DNA from 3 places in the Serratia entomophila genome. Region 1 is predicted to be linked to each of the others. Evidence: predicted binding sites of a transcription regulator. Region 1 holds the regulator's gene; each other region holds the start of a gene.

The links. The regulator PurR, encoded in region 1, represses purine synthesis genes. The targets are predictions, from matches to a motif close to CANGCAAACGTTTGCNTG.
Region 2: the regulator PurR is predicted to act here: its motif matches at 1,068-1,085, upstream of purE (5-(carboxyamino)imidazole ribonucleotide mutase).
Region 3: the regulator PurR is predicted to act here: its motif matches at 3,877-3,894, upstream of KHA73_RS08795 (amino acid aminotransferase).

Annotation. Positions count from the first base shown of each region.
Region 1 is NZ_CP082787.1:2,273,328-2,281,490, forward strand. Features, by position in the region: gene cfa (cyclopropane fatty acyl phospholipid synthase) at 1-337, opposite strand, end outside; gene punC (purine nucleoside transporter PunC) at 679-1,893, opposite strand; gene punR (DNA-binding transcriptional activator PunR) at 2,017-2,961, shown strand; gene purR (HTH-type transcriptional repressor PurR) at 2,958-3,983, opposite strand; gene cydH (cytochrome bd-I oxidase subunit CydH) at 4,308-4,397, shown strand; gene KHA73_RS11190 (C40 family peptidase) at 4,541-5,359, opposite strand; gene KHA73_RS11195 (Grx4 family monothiol glutaredoxin) at 5,775-6,122, shown strand; gene rnt (ribonuclease T) at 6,192-6,875, opposite strand; gene gloA (lactoylglutathione lyase) at 6,953-7,360, opposite strand; gene nemA (alkene reductase) at 7,532-8,163, opposite strand, start outside.
Region 2 is NZ_CP082787.1:1,175,613-1,183,775, reverse strand. Features, by position in the region: gene ppiB (peptidylprolyl isomerase B) at 1-291, shown strand, start outside; gene lpxH (UDP-2,3-diacylglucosamine diphosphatase) at 302-1,024, shown strand; gene purE (5-(carboxyamino)imidazole ribonucleotide mutase) at 1,166-1,690, shown strand; gene purK (5-(carboxyamino)imidazole ribonucleotide synthase) at 1,687-2,754, shown strand; gene KHA73_RS05655 (sugar porter family MFS transporter) at 2,825-4,231, opposite strand; gene ybbP (putative ABC transporter permease subunit YbbP) at 4,626-7,058, opposite strand; gene ybbA (putative ABC transporter ATP-binding protein YbbA) at 7,055-7,741, opposite strand; gene tesA (multifunctional acyl-CoA thioesterase I/protease I/lysophospholipase L1) at 7,712-8,163, shown strand, end outside.
Region 3 is NZ_CP082787.1:1,800,382-1,808,544, reverse strand. Features, by position in the region: gene pncB (nicotinate phosphoribosyltransferase) at 1-687, shown strand, start outside; gene asnS (asparagine--tRNA ligase) at 884-2,284, shown strand; gene ompC (porin OmpC) at 2,589-3,713, shown strand; gene KHA73_RS08795 (amino acid aminotransferase) at 3,960-5,150, shown strand; gene KHA73_RS08790 (MBL fold metallo-hydrolase) at 5,217-5,864, opposite strand; gene KHA73_RS08785 (YcbK family protein) at 5,929-6,477, opposite strand; gene ldtD (L,D-transpeptidase) at 6,658-8,163, opposite strand, start outside.

The DNA of each region.
Region 1 (8,163 bases):
AGGCGCGCTTCTTCGACTGCAGATTGGTTAATCGCGCGGCGGCTATGCGCAGCGTATCTTTAAGATGGTGGGGGAGTTTCTTTTCCAGCCCGGCGCTGACCACGCGTTGAAAGAATATATCCAGCCGCTCGCACTCCCACCAGCCGTCCATATAACTTTCGCCCAGCCCCAAAGAACCTTCCTGCAGCACGCGTTTAAAAAAATCGGGGTTTTTAACCTGAATGTCGAAGGGGCGCGATCCGTTGATTTCAATACCGGCCATGCCGAGCATTTCATGAGCGATACGGTACCATTGGTTATCCTGAATGCTCAGATCTTCTATACACGATGAACTCATAGCTTCTCCATCACCTTCTTCTGACTGATGACCCGCAAGGAAAAAGCTTAGACAATTTCTGCGGGCGCATACGTTTACCGCGGAAAAATTACCCGCAGCGTCTGATATCCGACTATGAACAGAGGAAAATTTTAAGAAGGCTCCCAACGCAAAGGGCGCAGGATAAACACATCCTTAAAAAAGTGTGACGCCATACGCGTACACAATAGCTACTTGAGATATAGAGATTATAAGGTGTTACTTTAAAAGGTTGTTTTTGAGTATAGGCGTGCCGAGGCGCTTACTCAACCGTAAATCGCGCTCGGCAAAAATATTCTTTAAGTGACTATTAACCCAGGTAATTATGACGCCTGGTTAGCATGTTCCCGCGGCGCTTTCTGCTCCGCGTCGGCCGTTTTTCCCCGCTGCAGCCAATAGCCCAACGCGGCCAAAATCACCGTGGAAACCATCACCGTTACCGTCGCCAACAGCGGCTGGGCGATAAACGCCGAAACCAGCATGCTGGCGACAAAGCACAGGCCCAGCTGCAGGGTATTTTGCAGCGCCGCCGCCTTGCCGCTGCTTTCCGGGAACGGCGTCAGCGCATTGGCCACCATGATCGGGTAGCCGGCGCCGTTAACCAGTGCCATAACGCAAAACGGGATCAGCAAAGTGGTCAGGGTCGGTTCGGTTAGCGTCGCCACCAGATACAGCGCCACCATACTTATGCCGTAGGTTACCAACAGCCAGGGCAGCAGGGCTTTACCATTAATGCGTTTTAACGCGGCGCGGCAGCCATAGCCGCCGAGCAGGAAGGCCAGGGTTTGCGGCACATAACTCAGGCCGATATCATTCGGGCTGTAGCCCATGTCGCCAAGGATGAACGGCGAACCGGTCAGCCAGGCGAAAAAGCCGGCCGAGCAGGCGGCGAACATGGCGACGTTGCCGCTGAATACCGGCGACTTCAACAGCTGCCAGAAGCTGACGCCGCGGTTCTTTTCGGCGCTGGCCGCCGGTTGCGGTTTGGCATTTTCTTTCAGCAGCAGGGTCGGCAGCAGCAGCAGTACGGTGATGCCCAGCAGCACGGCGAAGATCGTCCGCCAGCTGCTATGGTTCAACAACCAGGCGCCCAGCAGCGGCGCCAGCGCCGGCGACAGCGCCACCAGCGGCATGATGGTGGCGAATACGCGGTTCGCCTTGCCGTCGCGGTAGCGATCGACCACCAACGCCTGCCAGGTCACCGCGGCGGAGCACACGCCGATCGCCTGAATAAAACGTAGCGACCACAGCTGCACGGCATTTTGCACCCATAGCATGCCGAGACAGCCGAGGGCGAACAGCGCCAGGCCGATCAGCAGCACCGGTTTACGGCCCAGGTGGTCGGAGAGCGGCCCCCACAGCAGTTGCGCAAAGGCGAAGCCGGCCAGGAAGATACTGAGGCTGGCGCTGATGGCGCCGGCGGAAATTTGCAGCTCTTCCCGCATGGCGCCGAAGGCGGGCAGGTACATGTCGGTCGCCAGATAACCCAGCATACTCAGGCCGGCGAGATAGAACATAAAGCCAAAGGAATTTCGCATGGTATTTCTCGTTAATATTTTGTTGTCGCAGGTTTTTAGCGCCGGCAAGTGTATCCGGCTGGATCTCTGCTTGTGAAACGGTAATATTTGCAAAGTGCTGTTAAAAAAATTGAAGGCAAGACAATGTGGTCTGAATACTCTCTGGAAGTGGTGGACGCAGTGGCGCGCACCGGCAGTTTCAGCGCGGCGGCGCAGGAGCTGCACCGGGTGCCGTCGGCGGTCAGCTATACGGTGCGCCAGCTGGAGCAGTGGCTGGCGGTGCCGCTGTTCGAGCGGCGCCATCGCGACGTGGAGCTGACGCCGGCCGGCGCGCTGTTTATCAAGGATGCGCGGGTTGTCATCAAAAAAATGCTCGACACCCGCCGGCAGTGCCAGCAGGTGGCCAACGGCTGGCGCGGCCAGCTGAACATCGCGGTGGACATCATCGTCAAACCGCAGCGCTGCCGCCAGCTGGTGCTGGACTTTTATCGGCACTTTCCCGACGTGGAACTGCAGGTTCAGCCGGAGGTATTCAACGGCGTGTGGGATGCGCTGGTCGATGGGCGGGCGGAGATGGCGATCGGTGCGACGCGCGCGGTGCCGGTCGGCGGCGGTTTTGCCTTCCGCGATATGGGGTATATGAACTGGCTGTGCGTGGCCAGCCCAGGGCACCCGCTGGCGCAGTTGGCCGGCCCGCTGCATGACGACCAGCTGCGGCCCTATCCCTCGCTGTGCCTGGAAGATACCTCGCGCAACCTGCCGAAGCGCGTAACCTGGACGCTGGATAACCAGCGGCGGCTGGTGGTGCCGGATTGGGTTTCGGCGCTGGATTGCCTGTGCGCCGGGCTGTGCGTCGGCATGATGCCGGCCCACCGGGTTTTGCCGTTGGTGCAGCGGGGCGAACTGGTGGCGCTGCAGCTGCAGCAGCCGTTTCCCGCCAGCCCCTGCTGCCTGACCTGGCAGCAGGATAAACCCTCACCGGCGATGGCCTGGCTGCTGGAATATCTGGGGGACAGTGAAACCCTGAACCAAGAGTGGCTGGGTGAAACGCTGCCGGAAGCCGCGCGGGCTCCCGGCAGCGGCGATTAGCGGCGGTAGTCGATGAACGGACCGTCGGCGACCGAACGGCGCTCGATCAGCTTCGGATGCACCTCTATCACCTGCGACTCTTCGCGCTTGCTGATGATGCGATCCAGCAGCATGGTGAAGGCCATTTCGCCCAAACGCTCCTTGGGCTGGTGGATAGTGGTCAGCGCCGGGGTGAAGTAGCGGGCGTTGCGCACGTTGTCGTAGCCGATCACCGAAATATCCTGCGGCACCCGCAGGCCCAATTCGTCGGCGGCGCAGATGGCGCCCATCGCCATGATGTCGCCGCCGCAGAACACCGCGGTCGGGCGCTGTTTTTGCGACAGGATCTGATGCATCGCCTTGTAACCGGATTCCGGTTCGAAGTCGCCCTGGACTATCCATTCGTCGCGCACCTCGATATTGGCTTCCTGCATCGCCTTCAGGAAGCCCTGATGGCGGCCGCCGCCGGTGTTGCGCGCCAGCTGGCCGGGAATGGCGCCGATATCGCGATGGCCGCGTTCGATCAGATAACGGCCGGCCAGGTAGCCGCCTTCGAAGGCGTTATCGATGATGGTGTCGGTAAAGTCACCGCGCGCCGCGCCCCAGTCCATCACCACCATTGGGATATTGCGGTAGTCTTCCAGCATGCCCAGCAGTTGGTCCGGGTATTCCGAGCACATCACCAGCAGCCCGTCGACGCGTTTTTGCGCCAGCATCGCCAGGTAGGCGCGCTGCTTGTCCAGGTTGTTGTGCGAGTTGCACAGGATCAGCGTATAGCCCTTGCTGTAGCAGCTGTTTTCCACCGCCTCAATCACTTCGGCAAAGTAGGGCGCCTCGCTCGAGGTGGCCAGCAGGCCGATCGACTTGGTGTGATTGACCTTCAGGCTGCGCGCTACGGCGCTCGGTGAGTAATGCAGTTCTTTGATTGCGGCCCACACGGCCGCTTTGGTCTCTTCGGCGACGAAACGAGTCTTATTGATGACGTGCGAAACGGTGGTGGTGGAAACGCCAGCGCGTTTGGCCACATCTTTAATCGTTGCCATGTAAGAAATGACTCCTGAACTTACATGTTGCAGCATGTAAGTGTGATGTTAATCGTTTGCCTGCGTAGATCCTCCTCCAGAGAAGCGAAAACTGAGTTTTTAGTGTATTGAAGTCGTCAGCGCTTGGTCAGGAGGGGCATTGTTGCCGGTACGCAGTTGTGAACTGCGAATTTTGTCGCATATTGAGCAAAAGGGGAAGAGGTAATCGGTATTATAAACAGGGAAATGATAACAAGATTTTATTGGCGAACTGTGGGAAAATGATTTGACGTACTAATTGTGCGCCTTTTATCCTTGGGAAAGCCTATCTGAGAAGGAGTAGTAATGGATACCGATCTGAAGATGTCGCTGTTCACCACCCTGTGTGCGCTGGCCGTGATCATTGCCTTCAGCTTCACCGCCGCGTTGAACTGAATCCCCGGCATTAAAAAGGCGCAGCTTGCTGCGCCTCGTCGCTCTCCCCGGCGGTTATCCGCGTTTTTCTGCAGCACAGGTCCGGTACGCCAACGCCCGGAGGTTCTCCAGGCATTTCGGTCGCGTATCGCGCCAGCCTGGTATTAGCGGATGGTTTTCGGCGTCACTACCCGGCGGGCGCCGATGTAGTGGTTCTGCCAGTAGTCGTTGTCGAGCTGGCTGATGCGGATCTCTTCGCCGGTACGCGGAGACTGGATAAACTTGCCGTTGCCGAGGTAAACGCCGACATGATCGGCCACGCCGCGGTTGTTGATGCGGAAGAACACCAGGTCGCCGCTTTCCAGTTCGTTTTTCTTGATCGGCGCGGCGTCGCGCAGGTGATACATCTCATTGGCGGTGCGCGGCATCTTGATTTTTACCACGTCCTTATAGGCGTAATAAATCAGGCCGCTGCAGTCAAAGCCGGTGCGCGGCGAGCTGCCGCCCCAACGATAAGGCTTGCCCATCTGATCCATCAGCTTGGCCATGGCAGTTTGTTTGGCGTGCTGATAGCGTTTTTTATGCGCCGGGCTAAGCTTCAGCGGCTTATCATCGAGCACCAGTTTGGCGGTTGCCATACCGGCTTCGCGGTGGCGACCGTAGCCTTTTTTGTAGCCCTTTTTCGGTGGGGTGACTTTGATCTTGGCGATTTTCTGGGGTTTGGCTTTCGACTTGGCGCTGACAATCTTTTTAGCGGTTTTCTCGGGTTTGGCCTTGGCGATCTTGGTTTTTTTCTCGCTTGCCGTGACTTTGGCTTTTTTGCCGGCCTTTACCGCTTTCTTTTTTTTGCGGTCATCCGGCCGTGCTTCATTAACATGGCTCTTGCGCTGCTCGGCGGCAACACGCGCCTGTGGCGCAGCGTGCGCCAAATTGAAGAATAGCTGCGTAAATAACAGCACAAAAAGCGTAAGAATTAAACGCATGTCGATGTCACCAACCTTGGCCCCGAAACGGATATCGAAAGAGTCACAGTATTCCCGAATTTCGCCATATAAAACAGCGAAGAACTCATAAATGATAATCCATATTGTGAGAAAAAGTTAATAGCATTTTTTTTGGTTTAAAATCAACCTGTTGATGTATAAAAAAACATCACCTCGTTTCCGTGGATATTATAAAGCGGGCGGTTGGGCCGCCAAAATATATTAGTGAAATGGTCGGATTAAAAATGTTATTCTGAGCGTATGTTTTAACCGGAATGGCGTTGCCGGTGAAGCGCGATCGGCGGCGGGTGAATGCCCTTGCAAAAGATGGCGTTTTCTTGCGGCTGTTCCAGCCGCTACAATAGCCCGTGTGATGCATGTTGTAGCCATGAGATGTGGCCTGAGGAAGCAATAAATGACGACGACGATTGAAAAAATTCAGCACCAGATTGCTGAGAACCCGATTCTGCTGTACATGAAAGGCTCGCCAAAGCTGCCAAACTGCGGTTTTTCCGCACAGGCGGTTCAGGCGCTGTCCGCCTGTGGCGAGCGCTTTGCCTACGTTGATATTTTGCAAAACCCGGACATCCGCGCCGAGCTGCCTAAGTACGCCAACTGGCCGACGTTTCCACAGCTGTGGGTTGACGGCGAATTGGTCGGCGGCTGCGATATTATCATCGAGATGTATCAGCGCGGGGAACTGCAGCAGCTGATCAAAGAAACCGCAGAGAAATACAAAGAGCAGGAAGACCAACAGCCTTAATCGGCCGGCGGCTTGTTGCCATCGCATATCGGGCGGCGCCAGTGCAGACTGGGCCGCCCGATTTTTTTGTCAGTCGTCGAGGTCGCCGGCGGCCAGCGGCCAGCCGCCGAGGCGTTTCCAGCGGTTGACCAGCTCGCAAAACAGCAGGGCGGTTTGCTCGGTGTCGTACAGCGCCGAATGCGCCTGGCTGCTGTCAAATGGCATGCCGGCGGCGATACAGGCTTTCGCCAGCACCGTTTGGCCCAGCACCAGCCCGCTCAGCGCCGCGGTATCGAAGGTGGCGAACGGGTGGAACGGGTTGCGCTTCAGGCTGGCGCGCTCGGCGGCGGCCATCAGGAAGCTGTGATCGAAGTTGGCGTTGTGCGCCACGATAATGGCCCGGTTGCAGCCGCGATCCTTGATGCCTTTGCGCACCGCTTTGAAAATGGCGTGCAGCGCGTCATATTCGCTGACCGCGCCGCGCAGCGGGTTGTGCGGATCGATGCCGTTGAACGCCAGCGCCTCCGGTTGCAGGTTGGCGCCTTCAAAAGGCTCAACGTGAAAGTGCAGGGTTTCATCCCGCTGCAGCCAGCCGTCCTCGTCCATTTTCAGCGTGACGGCGGCAATTTCCAGCAACGCGTCGGTTTTGGCATTAAAACCGGCGGTTTCAATATCTATTACTACGGGATAAAACCCACGAAAACGACCACTCAGGGCGTTAAGATCACTTTTTTCGGCCATCAGTTTCTTATCTTCATCGAATGCAGCGCGCATTATGGCAAATTTTGCGCCCGGTTGCAGGCGCTTATCACGGGATAAAAAGAAGGGCGCCGCTGCGCCCTGGGGTAGCCTTACTTGCCGAGGCCGTGGCCGGCGTGCTTGTTCTCGATCAGTTCGATCTTATAGCCGTCCGGATCTTCGACAAAGGCGATCACCGTCGTGCCGCCCTTGACCGGGCCGGCTTCTCGGGTCACTTTGCCGCCGGCGCGGCGAATGCCGTCGCAGGTGGCCGCCACATCGTCGACGCCCAGCGCCAGATGGCCGAATGCGGTGCCCATTTCGTAGCTTTCGGTGCCCCAATTGTAGGTCAGTTCAATCACTGCGCCTTCGCTTTCATCGCTGTAGCCGACAAACGCCAGCGAATATTTGTATTCCGGGTTCTCGCTGGTGCGCAGCAGGCGCATGCCTAATACCTTGGTATAGAAGTCGATGGAGCGTTGCAGATCACCGACGCGGATCATGGTATGGAGTAAGCGCATAATTCCTCTGATTGGCTGTGCCGTTGCCAACGGCGGGTGGGTCGAGGCGAAACTCAGTATAGCGTTGTCGCACAAGGGAATTCAACGCAGTATGAGTGACAGCGTCACACCTGTTGACCGAAAAAAAACGGCCATGATGCTGTCATGGCCGCTGGGGGGGATAAAGGTTCGTTAGTTGGTCAGGAACGGATAATCGGTATAGCCTTCGGCGCCGCCGCCGTAGAAGGTTTCCGGCTTGGGGTCGTTAAGCGCGGCATGCTGCTGCAGGCGCTCCACCAGATCCGGGTTGGCGATATAGCTGCGGCCAAAGGCCACCGCATCGATAAAGCCTTTATTGATCAGATCTTCGGCCTTCTCGGCGGTGTAGGCGCCGGCGCCGACGATCACCCCTTTATAGTGGGCGCGCACCGAATCGCGGAAGGCGTCGGAGTAAGGCTTGCCGCCGGCCCAGTCCGGTTCGGAGATGTGCAGGTAGGCCAGATTGCGCTTGTTCAGCTCTTCCACCAGGTACAGCGCGGCTTCTTCCTGATCTTCGCCGTTGTCCAGGCCGTTGAACGGGCCCAGCGGCGAAATGCGGATGCCGATGTGCTCGGAGCCCCATTCGGCGACGGCGGCGTCGACCACTTCCAGCGTCAGGCGGGTGCGGTTTTCGATGCTGCCGCCGTATTGATCGGTGCGCTGGTTGGAGGCCGGCGACATGAACTGGTGCAGCAGATAACCGTGCGCGGCGTGCAGCTCGATGTAATCGAAGCCGGCCTCGCGCGCGTTGGCGGTGGCCTGGCGGAAATCGTTGACGATGCCCG
Region 2 (8,163 bases), 1.1 Mb from region 1:
AAAAACGAAGCCAACAACGGCCTGAAAAACACCATCGGCACCCTGGCAATGGCGCGCACCAACGATCCGCACTCCGCGACCGCACAGTTCTTCATCAACGTGGCAGACAACGACTTCCTGAACTTCCGCGGCGAAAACGCGCAGGGTTGGGGCTACTGCGTATTTGCCGAAGTGGTTGAAGGCATGGACGTAGTCAACAAGATCAAAGGCGTGAAAACTGGCCGCAGCGGCATGCACCAGGACGTTCCGGTAGAAGACGTTGTGATCAACAGCGTTACCGTCAGCGAGTAATCGCGGCTGCATGAGTACGCTGTTCATCGCAGACTTGCACTTGTGCGCACAGGAACCGGCAATCACTGCCGGTTTTCTGCGTTTTTTACGGCGCGAAGCGGTCCACGCCGATGCGCTGTACATTCTCGGCGATCTGTTTGAAGCCTGGATCGGCGATGACGATCCCGAGCCGCTGCACGCTGAAGTCGCCGCGGCGCTGAAGGCGCTGCAACAGGCAGGCGTACCCTGCTACTTCATTCACGGCAACCGCGATTTTTTGTTAGGCAAGCGCTTCGCCCGCGCCAGCGGCATGCAGCTGCTGCCGGAAGAAAAAGTGCTTGAGCTGTACGGCCGCCGGGTGCTGATCCTGCACGGCGATACCCTCTGCACCGACGATCAGGCTTATCAGAAGTTCCGTCGCAAGGTGCACAATCCGCTGATCCAAAAGCTGTTTCTGGCCCTACCGCTGCGCTGGCGGCTGAAGATCGCCGCCAAAATGCGCGCCCGCAGCCAGCAAACCAACCAGTACAAGCCGCAAGCCATCATGGACGTCAACCCGCAGGCGGTTGAGCGCGCGATGCAGCGCCACGGCGTGCACTGGATGATCCACGGCCACACCCATCGCCCGGCGGTGCACCGGCTGAGCCTCAACGACGGCGAGGCCCAGCGCGCGGTGTTGGGCGCCTGGCACGTTGAAGGTTCGATGATCAAAGTCAGCGCAGACGCCGTCGAGCTGATCCAGTTCCCGTTCTGACCCGCCACGTAAAAAATTCGCGATTTCGACGGCGAAAACCGGCGACGCAACCGTTTTCCTCGCCGCGCGCTCATGGTATGCTCTACGCCCTCATTCGGCCCCTGCGGCCGACGCTTGCATAATCACAGGAGCCTTACACCCATGGGAGCCAACGCCGCTTCAGCCACCCACGCTGAGGTTAAAATCGCAATTGTAATGGGATCGAAAAGTGACTGGGCCACCATGGCGTTCGCGGCCGAAGTCCTGACCATGCTCGATGTCCCGTTTCATGTCGAAGTCGTTTCCGCTCATCGCACGCCAGACAAGCTGTTCAGCTTCGCCGAACAGGCCGGCGCCAACGGTTTTGACGTGATCATCGCCGGTGCGGGCGGCGCTGCGCACCTGCCGGGCATGCTGGCGGCGAAAACCCTGGTTCCGGTGCTGGGTGTGCCGGTGCAAAGCGCCGCGTTGAGCGGCGTCGACAGCCTGTATTCCATCGTGCAGATGCCGCGCGGCATCCCGGTCGGCACCCTGGCGATCGGCAAAGCCGGCGCGGCCAACGCCGGCCTGCTGGCGGCGCAGATCCTGGCGTTGCACGACGCCGCGCTGGCGCAGCGGCTGGCGGACTGGCGCCGCGCGCAGACCGAAGAAGTGCTGAATAACCCGGATCCGCGGGAGGAAGCATGAAGCCGGTTTGCGTACTGGGTAACGGCCAGCTGGGGCGCATGCTGCGCCAGGCCGGCGAACCATTGGGCATCGCCGTCTATCCGGTCGGCCTCGACGCCGAGCCGGAAGCCGTGCCCTACCAAAACAGCGTTATCACCGCCGAAATCGAACGCTGGCCAGAAACCGCGCTAACCCGCGAACTGGCGATCCACAGCAGCTTCGTTAACCGCGACATCTTCCCGCGCCTGGCCGATCGCCTGACGCAAAAACAGTTGCTCGATCAGCTCGGCCTGGCTACCGCCCCCTGGCAGCTGCTGGCCGGCGCCGCCGAATGGCCGCAGGTGTTCGCCACCCTCGGCGAACTGGCGATCGTCAAACGCCGCGTCGGCGGTTACGACGGCCGCGGCCAATGGCGCCTGCGCCCGGGCCAGGAAGCCGAGCTGCCGGCCGACGCCTACGGTGAGTGCATCGTCGAGCAGGGCATCAACTTCTCCGGTGAAGTGTCGCTGGTTGGCGCGCGCGGGCATGACGGCCACTCGGTGTTTTATCCGCTGACCCACAACCTGCATGAAGACGGCATCCTGCGCGCCAGTGTGGCGTTGCCGCAGCCCAATGCGGCGCTGCAGCAGCAGGCCGAACAGATGTTGGCGGCGATCCTGAACGAGCTGAACTACGTCGGCGTGATGGCGATGGAGTGCTTTATTGTCGGCGATCGTCTGCTGATTAACGAGCTGGCCCCACGGGTGCACAACAGCGGCCACTGGACGCAAAATGGCGCCTCCATCAGCCAGTTTGAGCTGCATCTGCGCGCCATTCTCGCGCTGCCGCTGCCGAAGCCGGTGGTGAGCACCCCGTCGGTGATGGTTAACCTGATCGGCACGGCGGTGAATCAGCAGTGGCTGGCGCTGCCGCTGGTGCACCTGCACTGGTACGAGAAAGAGGTGCGTGCGGGCCGCAAGGTTGGCCACCTGAACCTCAACGATCCGAGCGCGGCCGCCCTGCAACAGGCGCTGCGGGAACTGGCGCCGCTGCTGCCGGGTGAATACCAAAGCGGCCTGGCCTGGGCGCAGCAGAAGCTGGTTTAAGCCTACCGCCGATAACACAAAAAGGGTGCAGTTCACTTTTGAACTGCACCCTTTTTTGTTGCCGCAGAGATTAACGCGAGCCGATTTTACGCAGCGGTTTGCCGGCCATCAGGTTGCGTTCGATATGTTCCAGCGAGATATTTTTGGTTTCCGGGATCAGCGCCAGCGTGATGAAGATAAACAGCACGTTGAGCGCCGCGTAAACCCAGAAGGTGTAGGCGCTGCCCAACGAATTCAGCATGGTCAGGAAGGTCGCCCCGACGATCATGTTGGCGATCCAGTTGGTGGCGGTAGAACAGGTAATGCCGAAATCGCGGCCTTTCAGCGGCTGGATCTCCGAGCACAGCACCCAGATCAGCGGGCCGGCGCTCATGGCGAAACCCACGATAAACATCAGCAGCATAATGACAGCGAAGTATTGCATCGCCGGCGTACTCATGCCGAGGCTCATCATGCTCCCCAGCGCGCCCATACCGACCGCCATCACGATAAAACCGAGGATCAGCGTCGGCTTACGGCCCCAGCGGTCAACCAGACCAATCGCGATAAAGGTGGCCAGCACGTTGACCAACCCGACAATCACCGTCCCCCACATCTGCTGCTCGGTGCTGGCAAAACCCGCCAGACCGAATATTTTCGGCGCGTAATACATGGTGACGTTCATGCCGGTGAACTGCTGCATCACCTGCAACAGAACGCCAAGGAACACCGCGCGGCGAAAGTTTTTATTGTCTTTGAACAGCGCCCAGCCGCTCTGCTTCAGCTTGAGGCTTTCGCGAATTTCGTTCAGTTCATGCTGCGCCTGCGCACTGCTGTCGCGCAGCTTTTCCAGCACCTGCCGCGCCTGTTCATGGCGGTTGCGCGAGGCCAGCCAGCGCGGGCTGTCCGGCAGGAAAAACACGCCGACCAACAGCAGCCCGGCGGGAATGGTGATGACCCCCAGCATCCAGCGCCAGGCGCCGGTGTAGCTGAAGGCGGTGTCTGACAAATAAGCCGCCAAAATGCCGATGGTGATCATCAGTTGATACATGGAAATCATGCTGCCGCGAATTTTCTCCGGCGCAATTTCAGACAGATAAATCGGCGCCGTATAAGAAGCAATGCCCACCGCCAACCCCAGCAACACGCGGGAAACGATCAGTATTTCCACGTCGGGCGCGAACGCCGAACACAGCGACCCCGCCACAAACAGGATCGCGCCGATCATCAGGCTGTATTTGCGCCCCAGGCGGAAGTTCATCCAGCCACTGCCGACCGCGCCGACCGCCGCCCCAAACATCATTGAACTGACCACCCACTCCTGCTGGGAACTGGTGATATTAAACGACTCGGTAATAAACGGCAGAGCGCCCGCAATCACGCCGATATCCAGGCCAAACAGCAACCCGGCTAACGCAGCCAGAAAACAGACGAAAAAAGTCATACCGGCATTATCCTGGCTTTTTGCAGCCGGCGCCGCTTTGGCGGTAGCACTCATACAGCCTCCAATAATAGGTAACGTTCATCAGTTAGCGCCATGATAGGAGGCAATCCGTTGACGGTAAGTGAGTGCGATCACATTAGTGGAAACGGTTACATTATTTTTGTATTGCAAGAAAAACGCCGCACCGGCTAAAAAAATTCGTAACCCGCTAATAAAATGTCGCTTATTCTATTGTCGTCACTTTAAAAATAAAACACGCAGAACATTAACGCCGTGCAATTAAACGTTCCCTCAGCTGATCATCATAAAATTTGTAAGCGATTTCACTGGCAATCAAAAGCAGCGACAGGGAGAGCGTTAATCAGGGGTGCCTCGCGACGGTAAAGCGGAAAGAAGATCGGAAGCGGATCCGGCCCCGGTGACGGGCCGGATCACCGCTGGCGGCGAATTACCCGTCGTAGCTGCGGAACAACGCTTGCCCACGCAGCAGGCGCACGCCGAGCCAGCCGCCGCACAGCGACAGCAACAGCGCGCTGAACAGCGGCAACGCCCACCACAGCACCGGCGTCGGCGCCCAGGGGAAGTCGAACACCCGGCTTTGCAGCAGCCACAGCGCCGCTTCCGCGCCGACCGCCGCCGCAACGCCCGCCACCAGCCCCAGCAAAGCGAACTCGCACCACAGCGTGCTGCGCAGCAGCCGCTTGCCGGCGCCCAACGTGCGGTACACCACCAGCTCCTGCCGCCGCTGCCGCATGCCGACCTGCACCTGCGCCATCAGCAACAGACCGCCGCACAGCACCACCAGCACCACCATCACCTCCAGCGCGCGGCTGACCTGCTGCAGCACGCCGCCGACCTGTTTCAGGATCGAGCCGATATCCAGCAGGCTGAGCGTCGGGAACTGGCGATTCAGCTGGGTCAGCATCTGGCCGTCGCCGTCGTAACGGAAGCTGGTCAGCCAGGTTTGCGGCTGGCCGTCCAGCGCGCCCGGCGGGAAGATAAAGTAGAAGTTCGGCTTCAGGCTTTCCCAGTCCACCTGCCTCAGGCTGGTGACTTTAGCGCTGAAGGATTGGGTATCGCCGCTGAAGGTCAGGGTGTCGCCCAGCGAGATCTTCAGGCGCCCGGCGATGCCTTGGTCCATCGACACCTCGCCGGCCTTCGGCGGCCAACTGCCCGCCACCAGCGGGTTATGATCCGGCAGCTGCGCCAGCCAGGTCAGGTTCAGCTCGCGGTTGACCGCCTCGCCGCCCGGATCGTCCTCATGCACCCGCTCGGTGGCCACCTGCTGGTTGATCTCGGTCAGGCGCACCCGCACGATCGGGTAATAGGTCTCCGGCTTGATTCGATGCTGCTGCAGGAAGCTCTGCACCTGCGGCACCTGGGCCTCGGTCATATTCAGCAGGAAATAGTTCGGGCTGTCCGGCGGCAGCTGCTGTTGCCAGCGCTCCAGCAGGTCACCGCGCAGCACCAGCAACAGCGCCAGCAGCATGAACGACAGAGAGAACGCCGCCAGCTGGCTGACGGTGACCCACGGCTGGTGCAGCAGGCGGTTGACCGCCAGCCGCAGTGCCAGGCTCTTCAGCCTGATGCGGCGCAGCAGCAGCAGGCTGCCCCAGCCAATGCCGCCCAGCAGCAGCGCCAGCACCAGGATGCCGGCCAGAATGGCCCACAGTAGCGTACTGGCCCCCATCAGCGCGGTCAGCAGCGCCACCACAATCACCGCCGTCGCCGGCAGGAAATAACGCAGCGGCCAGACGTTGGCCACCACGTCGCGGCGCAATACCCGCAGCGGCTGAGTAGCCAGCAGTTGCCGATACGGCCGCAGACCGACCAGCAGCGAAATCATCACCAGCGCGCCCAGCGCCCACAGCCATGGCCAGGCGCCGGCCGCAGGCAGCGCCGCCGGCAGCACCGGCGCCAGCAGGCGGATCAGCAGCGCCTCGAACGCCAGCCCGATCGCCCCGCCGCACACCGCCGCCAACAGCATCACCGCCAGCCACTGGCCGACGATCAGCCTGCGTAGCGCCCCGCGCCCTGCCCCCAGCGTTTTCAGCACCGCGATCAGATCATAGCGGCTGCGGCAGTAGTGGCTCATCGCCACCGCCACGGCGGCGATCGACAGCAGCAACGTCAATAATGCCGACAACAGCAAGAACTGCTGGGAACGCTGCAGCGATTTGCCCAGCGCGCTGCCGGACTCTTGCAGACCAAACCAGCGCTGATCCGGCGTCAGCTGCGGCGTCAGGCGCTCTTCGTAGCGTTCGATATCCTGCGGCGCACCGGCGAACATGTAGCGATAGGTCAAATGGCTGCCCGGCTGCACCGCGCCGGTTTTATCGACGTCCGCCAGGTTGATCATGATGCGCGGCGCGGTCTGGAACGGGTTGAAGCCGGAATCCGGCTCCTGAACGATCTCCCCGGCGATGCGCAGGCGGGTGTCGCCGACCTCAAGCATATCCCCGATCTTGACGTTGAGCAGCGCCAGCAGACGCGGCGCCACCAGCACGGATCCCGGCTCAGGTTTGGCGTTGGCCGGGCGCGTTTCCAGCTTGCCGTACAGCGGGTAGGCCAGGTCGGTGGCCTTGACGTCCGCCAGTTGCGGCCGGTCACCGGCGTAGGTCATGGTGGTGAACGACAGCTGGCGGCTCACCTTCAGCCGCTGCTGCTGCGCATCCAGCAGCCAGCCTTCCGGCACAGGATGCGCGCTGCGCAATACCCGATCGCCGGCGATAAAGTCGCGGCTCTGCTGGCTCAGCCCTTTGTCCATGCGGTCGCTGATGCTGCCCAGCGCCAGCACGCAGGCCACCGACAGCGTCAGCGCCAGCCAGACGATCAGTAATGACGGGGAGCGCCATTCCCGCCAGAACCAGCGCCAGATCATGCTTCCTCCCACAGCTTGCCTTCACGCAGCCGCAGCCGCCGCTGGCAGCGCGCCGCCAGGGTTTCGTCATGGGTGACCAGAATCAGGGTGGTGGCGAAATCCCGGTTGAGGGAAAACAGCAGGTCGGCGATGCGTTCGCCGGTTTGGCGATCCAGGTTGCCGGTCGGTTCGTCGGCGAACAGCACCCGCGGCCGACCGCTGAAGGCGCGCGCCAGCGCCACCCGCTGCTGCTCGCCGCCGGACAGCTGCGCCGGCAGGTGATCGAGCCGCTTGCCCAGCCCCAGCTGTTCCAGCAACTGCACCGCCTGCTCACGGCTTTGGCGATCGCTCTCGCCGCGCAGCAGGGCCGGCAGCTGCACGTTTTCCAGCGCGTTCAGCGTCGGCACCAGCATGAACGACTGGAATACGAAGCCGACGTTTTTGGCGCGCAGCGCGGCGCGCCCCTCTTCATCCAAGGCGGTCAGCGACTCGCCCAGCAAATGCACCGCCCCCTCGCTGCCGTCGTCCAGCCCGGCGAGGATGCCCAGCAGCGTCGATTTGCCCGATCCGGATTCGCCGATCAGGGCAATTGTCTGCGCGGGTTTGACAACCAGCTCGACTCCGGTAAGGATGGTGAGCTGATGCTCACCCTGACCAACGTGTTTACTAAGATGATGAACTTCAAGAACGTTTTCCGCTGGCATCTTCCCTTCCTTTTGCTGTTGGGATTATTCAGTTTACGCGCTGTCGCCGCCGATACCTTATTGATTTTGGGCGACAGTTTAAGCGCCGGCTACCGCCTGCCGGTAGCGCAAGCCTGGCCGACGCTGTTGGCCGGGCAATGGCAGAAAAAACCGGGCGAACCGCAGCTGGTCAACGCCAGCATCAGCGGCGATACCGCGGCGCAGGGCCTGGCGCGCCTGCCGGCGCTGTTGAAACAACACCAACCGCGCTGGGTGCTGATCGAACTGGGGGCCAACGATGGTCTGCGCGGTTTCCCGGCGCAGGACCTGCAGCGCGATCTCGGCCAAATCATCACCCTGGTGCAACAGGCCGGCGCCCAGCCGTTGCTGATGCAGATCCGCATTCCGCCGAACTACGGCCGCCGCTATACTGAGGCGTTCAG
Region 3 (8,163 bases), 470 kb from region 1:
TTCGGCACCCGCCGCCGCTTCTCGCAGGGCGTGCAGCAGGCGATCGTCAGCACTCTGAAGGCGGAGTTCCCTTATCTGGTCGGCACCAGCAATTACGATCTGGCCTACCAATTGGATCTGGCGCCGGTCGGCACCCAGGCGCACGAGTGGTTTCAGGCCCACCAGCAAATTAGCCCGGTGTTGGCCAACAGCCAGCGCGCGGCGCTGCAGGCCTGGCTGGACGAATACCCGAACCAGCTCGGCATCGCGTTGACCGACTGCATCACCATGGATGCCTTCCTGCGTGATTTTAGCCCGCAGTTCGCCCAACGCTATCAGGGGCTGCGCCACGACTCGGGCGATCCGTTCGAGTGGGGCGAGAAAGCCATCGCCCACTATCAAAAACTGGGCATCGACCCAATGAGCAAAACCCTGGTGTTCTCGGATAACCTGGATCTGGACAAGGCGCTGGCGCTGTACCGCCATTTCTACCAGCGCATCAACCTGGTGTTCGGCATCGGCACCCGCCTGACCTGTGATATTCCGGGCGTCAAGCCGCTGAATATCGTGATCAAACTGGTGGAGTGCAAGGGTAAACCGGTCGCCAAGCTTTCCGACAGCCCGGGCAAAACCATCTGCCAGGATCAGGCCTTCGTGAAAGCCCTGCGTAAAGCCTTCGATCTGCCGCTGGTGAAAAAAGCCAGCTGACGCTTCCTTATATATAAAGAAAGCCGGTGCGAACATCGCCCGGCTTTTTCTTTGTTCAATCGGCCCGCCCCCGAGAAATGTTGCGCCAATCTGGCGATTTCTGCTTGTGCTCTGCACCGCGGCAAGTAACATAGCAAGCATCCCCATATTCTTGGGTTGTAAGCTATTTCTAAACCAAATATAAAGAGAGAAATCTATGAGCGTAGTGCCTGTAGTCGACGTACTGCAAGGTCGTGCTGCGGTTGACAGTGAAGTCACCGTGCGCGGCTGGGTACGTACCCGGAGAGATTCTAAAGCTGGTATCTCCTTCCTGGCCGTCTATGACGGTTCCTGCTTTGATCCGTTACAGGCCGTCGTTAATAATTCTCTGCCGAATTATCAGGATGAAGTGCTGCACCTGACCACCGGCTGCTCGGTTGAAGTGACCGGCAAGGTTGTCGCCTCCCCGGGCGAAGGCCAAAGTTACGAACTGCAGGCAACCGCCATCAAGGTGGTCGGCTGGGTTGACGATCCGGACACCTACCCGATGGCGGCCAAGCGCCACAGCATCGAGTACCTGCGTGAAGTGGCGCACCTGCGTCCGCGCACCAACCTGATCGGCGCCGTGGCGCGCGTGCGCCATACGCTGGCGCAGGCCATTCACCGCTTCTATCACGAGAACGGCTTCTTCTGGGTATCCACCCCGCTGATCACCGCCTCTGATACCGAAGGCGCCGGCGAAATGTTCCGCGTTTCCACGCTGGATCTGGAAAACCTGCCGCGCACCGATAAAGGCGCCGTCGACTTCAGCGAAGACTTCTTCGGTAAAGAGGCGTTCCTCACCGTATCCGGCCAGCTGAACGGCGAAACCTACGCCTGCGCGCTGTCAAAAATCTACACCTTTGGCCCGACCTTCCGCGCCGAAAACTCCAACACCAGCCGCCATCTGGCGGAGTTCTGGATGATCGAACCGGAAGTGGCCTTCGCCACGCTGGCAGACATTGCTGAGCTGGCGGAGAAAATGCTGAAGTATGTGTTCCAGGCGGTGCTGAACGAGCGCATGGATGACATGCAGTTCTTCGCCGAACGCGTAGATAAAGACGCCATCGATCGCCTGAAGCGTTTTGTCTCCTCCGACTTTGCCCAGGTTGACTACACCGAAGCGGTGGAAATTCTGATCGCCTCCGGCCAGAAGTTCGAAAACCCGGTTTCCTGGGGCATCGATCTGTCCTCCGAGCACGAGCGCTATCTGGCGGAGAAACACTTCAAAGCGCCGGTAGTGGTGAAAAACTACCCGAAAGACATCAAAGCCTTCTATATGCGCATGAACGACGACGGCAAAACCGTCGCGGCGATGGACGTGCTGGCGCCGGGTATCGGTGAAATCATCGGCGGCGCACAGCGTGAAGAACGCCTGGACGTGTTGGATCAGCGTTTGGAAGCCATGGGCCTGAATAAAGAAGACTACTGGTGGTATCGTGACCTGCGCCGTTACGGCACCGTGCCTCACGCCGGTTTCGGTTTGGGCTTTGAACGTTTAATCGCCTATGTCACCGGTGTGCAAAACGTGCGTGACGTGATCCCGTTCCCGCGAACGCCACGCAATGCAAGCTTCTAATTAATAGGTTTAAACAGTTTCCATACGATTTTGTTACAAAACAAAGGCCAGCTCTGCTGGCCTTTCGCATTTTTTATTATTGACCTGCGTCACAAAGTTCCCTTAATATTACATTTTGTAACACATATTTTCTTTTTGAAACCTCATTAGGACATTCGTAGCATTTTCGTTCTAGATTAACCCGCCTGCGAATGGAACACTGCGTTCAGACACAGGACGACACCAATCTATCAACAATAGTTCAAAAGAATTATTGGCGGCAGTGGCAAAGGTGTCCGAATAACACCAATGAGGGTAATTAATAATGATGAAGCGCAACATTCTTGCAGTGGTAATCCCGGCTCTGTTGGCTGCTGGTGCGGCAAACGCAGCTGAGATCTATAACAAAGACGGCAACAAGCTGGATCTGTACGGTAAAGTTGACGGCCTGCACTACTTCTCAGACGACAAAGGCAATGATGGCGATCAGACCTACGTTCGTTTCGGCTTCAAAGGTGAAACTCAGATTACCGACCAACTGACCGGTTACGGCCAGTGGGAATACAACGTTCAGGCTAACCACGCTGAATCTCAGGGCACCGAAGGCACCAAGACTCGTCTGGGCTTCGCTGGTTTGAAATTCGCTGACTACGGCTCATTCGACTACGGCCGTAACTACGGCGTACTGTACGACGTGGAAGGCTGGACCGATATGCTGCCAGAGTTCGGTGGCGACACTTACACCTACACCGACAACTTCATGACCGGCCGTACCAACGGCGTTGCGACCTACCGTAACAACAACTTCTTCGGTCTGGTTGACGGTCTGAACTTCGCCCTGCAATACCAGGGTAAAAACCAGAACGACGGTCGTGACGTTAAGAAACAAAACGGCGACGGTTGGGGCATCTCCTCTACTTATGACATCGGCGAAGGCGTAAGCTTCGGTGCTGCATACGCGTCATCCAACCGTACCGACGATCAAAAACTGCGTTCCAACGAGCGCGGCGACAAGGCTGATGCCTGGACCGTAGGCGCGAAATACGACGCCAACAACGTTTACCTGGCGGCCATGTATGCCGAAACCCGCAACATGACTCCATTCGGCGGCGGCAACTTCACGGCTACCTGTGATGCGACCGAAAACTGTGGCGGCTTCGCCAGCAAAACTCAGAACTTCGAAGTGACCGCTCAGTACCAGTTCGACTTCGGTCTGCGTCCAGAAGTGTCTTACCTGCAGTCTAAAGGCAAGAACCTGAACGTCCCAGGCGTGGGTTCTGACCAGGACCTGGTTAAATACGTTTCTGTTGGTACTACCTACTACTTCAACAAAAACATGTCCACCTACGTTGATTACAAAATCAACCTGCTGGACGACAACGAATTCACCAAAGCCACCGGCACCGCTACCGACGACATCGTTGGTGTAGGCCTGGTTTACCAGTTCTAAGTTGTCGCGCTTAACGGCGGTTCACCGTCGGATAAGTTAAAAAAACAGGGCTTCGGCCCTGTTTTTGTTTGTGCGCCATCCGTGAATTTTTATCCTGCCGATTTGCCCTTCCCCGCCATTTTTTCTGCCTAACCTGCCCCCTTCACAACATCGCGGTGTTTTTGTCGCAAACGGTTGGCAAAGCCCATAACTGGCGCTACCCTGATGCCTCTGTCTGCTTAACTCCGAGATTTGGAAGCACCTGACATGTTTGAAAAAATCACTGCTGCACCTGCCGACCCGATCCTGGGCCTGACCGACATTTTCCGCGCGGACGCCCGCCCTGACAAAATCAATTTGGGTATCGGCGTTTATAAAGACGAAACCGGTAAAACCCCGGTACTGACCAGCGTGAAAAAGGCTGAGCAGTATCTGCTGGAAAATGAGACCACCAAAAACTACCTCGGCATTGAAGGCATTCCGGCGTTCGCCAGCTGCACGCAAGAGCTGCTGTTCGGCAAGCAAAGCCCGATCATCGCCGACAAGCGTGCGCGCACCGCGCAAACGCCCGGTGGCACCGGCGGCCTGCGTGTAGCGGCTGACTTTATCGCCAACCAAACCAGCGCCAAGCGCATCTGGATCAGCAACCCAAGCTGGCCGAATCATAAAAACGTCTTCGGCGCGGTAGGCCTGGAAGTGCTGGAATACGCCTACTATGACGCCGCCAACCACGCGTTGGACTTCGACGGCTTGCTCAATAGCCTGAAACAGGCGCAGGCCGGCGACGTGGTGCTGTTCCACGGCTGCTGCCATAACCCGACCGGCATCGATCCTACCGCCGAACAGTGGGCCCAACTGGCCGAGCTGTCCGCAGCCAACGGCTGGCTGCCGCTGTTCGACTTCGCCTACCAGGGGTTCGCCAAAGGCCTGGAAGAAGATGCCGAAGGCCTGCGCATTTTTGCCGCCAAGCATCAGGAACTGATCGTCGCCAGCTCCTACTCGAAAAACTTCGGCCTGTACAATGAACGCGTTGGCGCCTGCACCATCGTGGCCGCCGACGCTGAAACCGCCGATCGCGCCTTCAGCCAGGTGAAAGCGGCAATTCGCGCCAACTACTCCAACCCGCCGTCCCACGGTGCGGCGGTGGTCGCCACCATCCTCGGCAACGACGCGCTGCGCGCGCTGTGGGAACAAGAGCTGACCGATATGCGCCAACGCATCCACCGCATGCGTCAGCTGTTTGTGAATACCCTGCAGGAGAAAGGCGCGCAGCAGGACTTCGGTTTCATCATCAACCAGAACGGCATGTTCTCATTCAGCGGCCTGACCAAAGAACAGGTGCTGCGCCTGCGTGACGAGTTTGGCGTTTACGCCGTCAACTCCGGCCGCGTTAACGTTGCCGGCATGACGCCGGACAACATGGCGCCGCTGTGCGAAGCCATCGTGGCCGTGCTGTAAGATAGCGGCATTTAAAGAAAAGGGGCGCTCAGTGCGCCCCTTGTTATTTCTGCCGGGAGAGCTGACTCACCAGACCGGCGGTTCCTCACGCAGGAACGGGTTGGTCTGGCGTTCATGGCCAAAGGTCGACATCGGGCCATGGCCCGGAATAAAGGCCATGTCATCCCCCTGTGGCAACAGTTTAGTGCGAATGGAGTCGATCAGCGCCTGGTGATCGCCGCGCGGGAAGTCGCTGCGCCCAACGCCGCCGTTAAACAGCACATCGCCCACCAGCGCCATGCGCGCCTGCGCGTTGATAAACACGATATGACCCGGCGTATGGCCAGGGCAATGCAGCACCTTGAAACGCATCTCGCCAACCTGCACTTCGTCGCCTTCCGCCAGCCAGCGGGTTGGCGTTAAGGGGGCGCACTCTTCCAGACCGAACATCCGGCTTTGCGCCGGCAGGCCATCCAGCCAGAAGGCGTCTTCCTTATCCGGCCCGTAAATCGGCACCTGATAATATTCGGCCAGCTCCGCCGCCGCGCCAACGTGGTCGAGGTGGCCGTGCGTCAGTAAGACTTGAGAGACGGTCACGCCCCGTTCGGCCACGGCGGCTTTGATTTTTTCCGCTTCGCCGCCGGGATCGACCAGCGCCGCCTGCTGGGTATGCTCGCACCAGATCAGGCTGCAGTTCTGGCTAAAGGCAGTAACGGGAATAATGTGGTATTTCATAAGGCTCCAACGACAACAGCGCCACACCCGCCGGGCTGGCGCTATTCACTTATGGGCACCGCGATCACCAGGTCCGTGCAGGACCGGTATCGATGTGTACAAAGTTGCTACGTGGGTAATATCCTACACCACCGGCGCGCATTTTTAACGCCGCTTTGCGGATATTGCTCAGCTGGATGCCTTCAATATGGAAATCCATCGCCTGGCCTTTGGTGTGGTAGCTGTGCTTGGCCACGCCGCGGCTGTGTGCGCGCAGTTCGTTATTGGTGTCCAGCGAGCGGTAACCGGAAACCAGCTGCACCGGCTTGTTGGTGCCCAACAGCCCCTGCAGGCGATAAAGATGATCAAAAAGGCGGGGATCGATCGATTTAACTTTATTGGCGCGATAATCGCGGAATAAATGATTAAGCCGCACCAGCTCTTCTTTATTGTAACCTTTGCCGTCGAAAAACTCGGCTTTAAGTGATTCACCGGTATTCAGGTTATTCACCACCAAAATACGCGGACGAGCAGTGGAAAGACTGGCAAAGGCCTGCCCTGGAAGCAGCGCTATGCCCATAGCTGCGCCGCCTAGCGCCAGCCATTTACGGCGATGATGATCAATTTTGTCCATGACTCTATTAAACCCGGCAAGAATGTCAAAATATATGCACAAAAAAGCGCACTGTCCGAACCATAACCGCCTGCGTATGCTGAGTCAACCCGCGATACGCCTAGGTTTACAGGCCCCCGCATGCGAGGGCCTGTGGTATAGCCAAACATTCTGACCGTTATTTATTTATAATTACTGCATTTATTGCATTAATTTTTCGGCCTGAGCCAAAATTTGTGCGCCCGATCTCACCGTATTATCATAATTGTAAATATCTGTACGGAATTGTGGCTGGCCGTCATCAGAGACCCAGGCCGTCAGATAATACAATTTTACCGGAATACGCTGGCGAATATTCACGTAAGTGGTATTCCCCTCTTTCAGCGTCGAAGAAACGCGGCTGTTATTCCAGCCGGCATCCTGCAGCAGCATATTTGCCAAATCAGACGCCTTGTTCACCCGCACACAGCCGGAGCTGAGCGCGCGGATGTCTTTCTGGAACAGGCTGTGGTTCGGCGTATCGTGCAAGTAGATAGCGTCCGAGCTCGGCATGTTAAATTTGAAGCGCCCCAGCGAGTTAGTGGCGCCCGGCGCCTGGCGCACGCGGTACGGGAAGTTGCGGGCCGACACCATGTTCCAGTCGATCATCGCCGGGTTGATCACCTCAGCGTCGTTGCTCCAGCCGGCAAGCACGGTATAGCCGTGTTTCTGGAAGTAGCTGCCGTCACGCATCGCCTTCGGCACGATATCCTCACGTACCAGCGTAGTCGGCACGTTCCACGGCGGGTTGACCACCACGTTGTTCAGCGCGCTGCTCATCAGCGGCGTCTTGCGGCTCGGCCGCCCGACGATCACCCGCGAAGAGAGCACTTCGTTGCCGTTCTGGTAGTAGGTCAGCGAGTAGTTGGGAATATTCACCATAATGCCGGTGCCGACGTGGCCCGGCAAGATGCGCAGGCGTTGGATATTCAACGCCAGCAGCGAAGCCCGGGTCTTCGGCGAGACGTTCAACCACTCGCGGGTGCGCGCGCCGATCACACCGTCGGCGCTCAGCCCTTGCCATTGCTGGAAGCGCTTAACGCCCTCGACCAGATCCGGCGTGTAAACATTATCGCTCGGCACGGCGCTGGCGGCAGGCTGCGTAAGCAACCCGGAATTCGGCGCGGAGGCAATGTCCTGCACCGGCGCCGCCGACGGGCTGACCGCCACCTGACTTTCCCGGTTTTTCTCTTCATCGACCGACAGGCCGCCGTCATCGGGCTCATTGCGCGTCGCCAGCACCACCGCCGGCTCCGGCTGCGCTTCCGGTGCGGCATCGGTCAGCATTCCGGTCCGCTTGAGGATCTCGCGCAGGGCTGGAATATCATTGCTCAGCTGGCCGGGACGCAGGCTCGGGCCGTTGGCCATCTGCGGCCATGGCCGATTATTGGCCAGCATGTCGCGCAGCGCTTGATGCATCTTGGCGTACTGCGGATGCTGCGGCGCCAGCGAATTGACGTAGCCCAGGGTCTTGCCCTGACGCACCGCCAGCTGCCATTGGTTAATCACCGCGTTGGGCGGCAAACCAAGCTTGTAGGGAATGTTGCCGTACAGCCAGCTGTTGCCGTTGGCGCCGATGGCGGAAACGAACTGCAGATAACCGAGCATGGCGTCGGACAGCACGATATCGCGCCCCACTTCGTTGATCGCCGGATCGGTCAGCATTTT